Regions from separate parts of the Pinisolibacter sp. DMC19 genome, predicted to be linked through region 2. Evidence: riboswitches for the same ligand, from Rfam matches in the RefSeq annotation. Region 2 holds a riboswitch; the other holds the start of a gene.
The links. A riboswitch is a leader RNA that binds a small molecule or an ion and turns the genes downstream of it on or off. The one in region 2 is predicted to bind thiamine pyrophosphate.

Region 1 (2,193 bases), on a different contig from region 2:
CGTCTCCTTCACCATCGGTTCGGGTGCCGGTGAATATTCGACCGTCGGCGACCTGCTCAAGGCCGTCAACAACTCGTCGCTCGACGTCACCGCCACCCTCGACTCCAATGGCGAGATCGCCTTCGAAGAGACCGGCGGCGAAGATCTGGCGATCTCCTCGACCGGCACCACCGCGCTGACCTCGATGGGCTTCGGCTCGTCGAACCTGACCGCGACCGCCTCGACCTCGTCGACCCGCGACTCGTTCCGCCAGCAGTTCAACGACATCCTCGACCAGATCGACTCGATGGCGAAGGACTCCGGCTACAACGGCATCAACCTGCTGATGGGCAACGACCTGTCCACGATCTTCAACGAGAAGACCGGTACGGACCAGTCGAAGATGAACATCACGGGTACGGTGTTCAACTCGTCGGGCCTCGGCCTCGAGAAGCTCTCGACCGGCGACTTCCAGAACAACAAGCAGGTCAACCGCGTCCTCGACACGCTGACCTCGGCTCTGACTTCGCTGCGCACCCAGTCGTCGACCTTCGGTTCGAACCTGTCGATGGTGCAGGCCCGCAAGGACTTCACCAACAACATGGTCTCGACGCTGAACACCGGTGCCGATCAGCTGGTGGCGGCCGACACCAACGCGGAATCCGCGAACCTGCTCGCCCTGCAGACCCGCCAGAGCCTGTCGACCAAGGCCCTGTCGCTGGCCAACCAGGCCGACCAGAGCATCCTCCAGCTGTTCTGATCGAACGGCTCTCGGACGAAACGAAACGGCGGCGGCGAACCTCGGTTCGCCGCCGTCTTTCTTTGTCGTGAGGTCGCACGCGCGGTCTTCGCGAAGATGCATCGCGGCCATGCCGGCGAAGGATCCGCGCCCTCCCCCCTTGCGCGCCGCGCCGTACTCTGTCACCGTTCGCCTCGTTCCGAGGGGTGTTCTCGTACGAGAGCTGAGATGGCGCGGGCCCCGCGCCGAACCCTTCGAACCTGATCCGGGTCATGCCGGCGAAGGGACGGGAACCATGCCGACCGACGTCATTCATCCCTCCGGATCCGCCCGCCCGTGCCGCATGGCCCGTGTCGGAGGATCCCCATGCCCACGACGCTGACGCGCTTCGCCGCGCGCGCCGCTCATGGCCTCGTGCCGCTCGCCGCGCTCCTCGTGGCGTGGTGGATCGCGGTCGCGCTCTTCGCGCCGCCGGTCTGGCTGCTGCCGGGACCCGACCGGGTCGCCCGCGCCTTCGTCGCCAATCTCGGCCTCCTCCTCGACAACGGCCTCGTCACCGCGCTCGAGATCGTCCTCGGTCTCGTCTGCGGCGTCGTCTTCGGCGTCGCCGCGGCGATCGTCATGGCGCTCGTGCCCTGGACCGCCCGCCTCGTCCTGCCGGCGATCGTGGTGATCCAGACGTTGCCGGTCTTCGCCGTGGCGCCGCTCCTCGTGCTTTGGTTCGGCTTCGGCCTCGCCTCCAAGATCGTCATGGCGACGCTGGTGATCTTCTTCCCCGTGACGGCCAGCCTGCACGACGGCCTCGCCCGGCTCGATCCCGGCCTCGTCGATCTCGCCCGCGTCCACGGCGCCTCGCGGCTCGACACGTTCCGTTTCCTGCGCCTGCCCTCGGCCGTGCCGGCGTTGATCTCGGGGCTGAAGATGGCGGCGACCGTCGCCCCCATCGGCGCCATCGTCGGCGAATGGGTCGGCGCCTCGCACGGGCTCGGCCTGTTGATGATGCACGCCAACGCGCGGCTGCAGACCGACTTGATGTTCGCCGCCCTCGTCCTCCTCGCCCTCTTCGCGGTGGCCCTGCGCGCCGTCGTCGATCATCTCACCCGCCGCTGGGCCCCCTGGGCGGCGGAACCCGTCGTCCCTCGCTCCTGACAGGAACCCCGACATGAAACGTCTCGCATCGCTCGCCCTGGCGAGCCTCCTCCTGGCCACGCCCGCTGCCGCCGCCGACAAGATGACGGTGCTGCTCGACTGGTTCGTGAACCCGGACCATGCCACCCTCTTCGTCGCCCGCGACAAGGGCTTCTTCGCCGCCCGCGGCCTCGAGGTCGAACTCGTCGCCCCGGCCGACCCGTCCGCTCCGCCGCGCCTCGTCGCCGCCAAACAGGCCGACGTCGCCGTCACTTATCAGCCCGAGCACCTGCTGGCGTTGAAGGAGGGCATGCCGCTCGTCCGCTTCGCCACGCTGATCGAGACGC
Region 2 (2,193 bases):
TTGTCGCGCAGCTGGACGATGGTCGCCCCACCCGAAGCCGCGGCGCGCGCCAGATCGGCGAGATCCCGCCCGCGCACGTGTTCGGGATCGAGGATGGCATGACAACGGATGTCGACGGTCATCGGATCTCGGCTCGTGCGATGATGGTTTCCTCGTCGAGCGCGTGCAGCGCGTCGACGATCTCGACGGCGAAGGAGCCCGGCCCGTGCGCCGCGGCGGCCGCCGTCTCGCCCGCCACCCCCATCGCCACCAGCGCCGCCGCTCCGGCGACGACCGGATCGGGCTCGACCGCACGGAAGGCGGTGGCGACCGCGAAGCCCGCGCAACCGATTGCAGTGACGCGATCCATCAGCGGATGGCCGTTGGCGACGCGGATCGTCCGCGTCCCGTCGGTGACGATGTCGACCTCGCCGGTGACGGCGAGCGTCGAGACGAAGTGGACGGCGAAGTCGCGGACGTTCTCGTCGGTGGTCTCGAGGCCGGAGAGGCCGGCGAACTCGGCGTGATTGACGTGGACGAGATCGGGCTCGAGATCGATCAGCCGGCGGGCGAACTCGAGCCGCGACGGCGAGATCTGGATCTTCACCGGGTCGAGCGTCCACGGCACGCCCGAATCCTTGGCGACCTCGACCGCCGTCAGCGAGGCGTCGCGCCGCACGCGGTCGAGCATGCCGAGATTGATCAGCAGCGCGTCGGAGGCCGCGACGAAGGCCGGCACCTCCTCGGGCGCGAAAGTCATCGACGGCTCGGCCCCGACCGCCAGCAGCATGTTGGCGGTGAAGGTCTGGGCGACCGGCGAGGTCAGCACGTGAATGCGCGGCCGGCGCTCGCGAAGACGGGCGAGAATCTCGGCGACGCGTCGCGGAGCGAGCGTCTTGGCCTTGCCGACGGGAGAGAGGGTATGGGTATCCGTCATCGACATCTCAAGTCCCTCCGCCGGCACGACCCGGATCAGGTTCTATGGGTTGGCCTGAGCCTCTCAGCCCGAACGCGCCGGGCACCCCGATGAGATTTGTACCAAAGAGTTAAGCCGGCGATCGAGCGATGGCAAGGGGGTGTGAAAAAGCCCGGCTCCGACGACCGTTCGACCATCGTCGCCACGCCTTCGCCCATGTCGCCGCCGATGATCGCGCCGACCGCATTTCCGGCCGCGACGGGGGACGAAGGGCTCCGCGACGTCGATCCGCAGCGCTCCGCTCTTGCCCTCGCCGGCTGCATCTGGTCGACTGGCGCCACATCCGAAGGAACGGAAAAAACAGATGAAACCCTTCTTCGTCCTCATCAAGTGCGCGCTCGGTCGATCCTACGAGGTGGCCACCGCCATCGCCGATGCCGAGATCGCCTCGGAGATCTATTCGACCGCCGGCGATCACGACCTGATCGCGAAGTTCTACGTCGAGGACGAGGCCGACATCGGTCACTTCGTCAACCAGAAGGTCCAGACCGTGCCGGGGATCGTCGACACCAAGACCGTCATCACCTTCAAGGCATTCTGACGTCCCGGACGGGCGTCCGCTCGCCGGCGCCCGTCGTCGCCCACCCTTGCGGCGAGCCCTCGAACGAGGTCACCCCATGACCGAAAAGCGCAACGTCGCCTTCCAGGCTCTCCGCGCCCACGCCGAAACCATGCGCGCGGCCCGGATCGTCGATCTCTTCGCCGCCGACGCCGACCGATTCGCCCGTTTCTCGGCCCGCCACGACGACCTGCTGCTCGACTATTCGAAGAATCGCGTCAACGACGAGACGATGCAGCTGCTGCTGGCGCTCGCCCGCGCCTCCAAGCTGGTCGAGCGCCGCGCCGCGATGTTCGCGGGCGAGAAGATCAACGCCACCGAGGGCCGCGCCGTCCTCCACGTCGCGCTGCGCAACCCCGATCGCCGCCGTCCCTTCGCGGTCGACGGCCGCGACGTCACCGCCGACGTCGAGGCGGTGCTCGTCGCCATGACGGCCTTCGCGAACGCAGTGCGCGGCGGCACGATCCGCGGCGCCACCGGCAAAGCCTTCACCGACGTCGTCAACCTCGGCATCGGCGGCTCGGACCTCGGCCCGGCGATGGTGACGCTGGCGCTCGCCCCCTGGCACGACGGCCCCCGCGTCCACTACGTCTCCAATGTCGACGGCGCCCATCTGCACGACACGCTGAAGGGCCTCGATCCCGAGACGACGTTGTTCCTGATCGCCTCGAAGACCTTC

Region 1: linked by a shared signal. The riboswitch ahead of ACT53U_RS12185 (ABC transporter permease) and the one ahead of thiM (hydroxyethylthiazole kinase) in region 2 are both predicted to bind thiamine pyrophosphate.

What each region holds. Positions count from the first base shown of each region.
Region 1 covers NZ_JBQUZF010000004.1:224,825-227,017, reverse strand. Annotated here, with positions in the region: gene ACT53U_RS12190 (flagellin) at 1-739, shown strand, start outside; TPP riboswitch at 911-1,022, shown strand; gene ACT53U_RS12185 (ABC transporter permease) at 1,085-1,867, shown strand; gene ACT53U_RS12180 (ABC transporter substrate-binding protein) at 1,881-2,193, shown strand, end outside.
Region 2 covers NZ_JBQUZF010000001.1:912,088-914,280, forward strand. Annotated here, with positions in the region: gene thiE (thiamine phosphate synthase) at 1-122, opposite strand, end outside; gene thiM (hydroxyethylthiazole kinase) at 119-922, opposite strand; TPP riboswitch at 911-1,015, opposite strand; gene ACT53U_RS04125 (Lrp/AsnC ligand binding domain-containing protein) at 1,260-1,496, shown strand; gene pgi (glucose-6-phosphate isomerase) at 1,573-2,193, shown strand, end outside.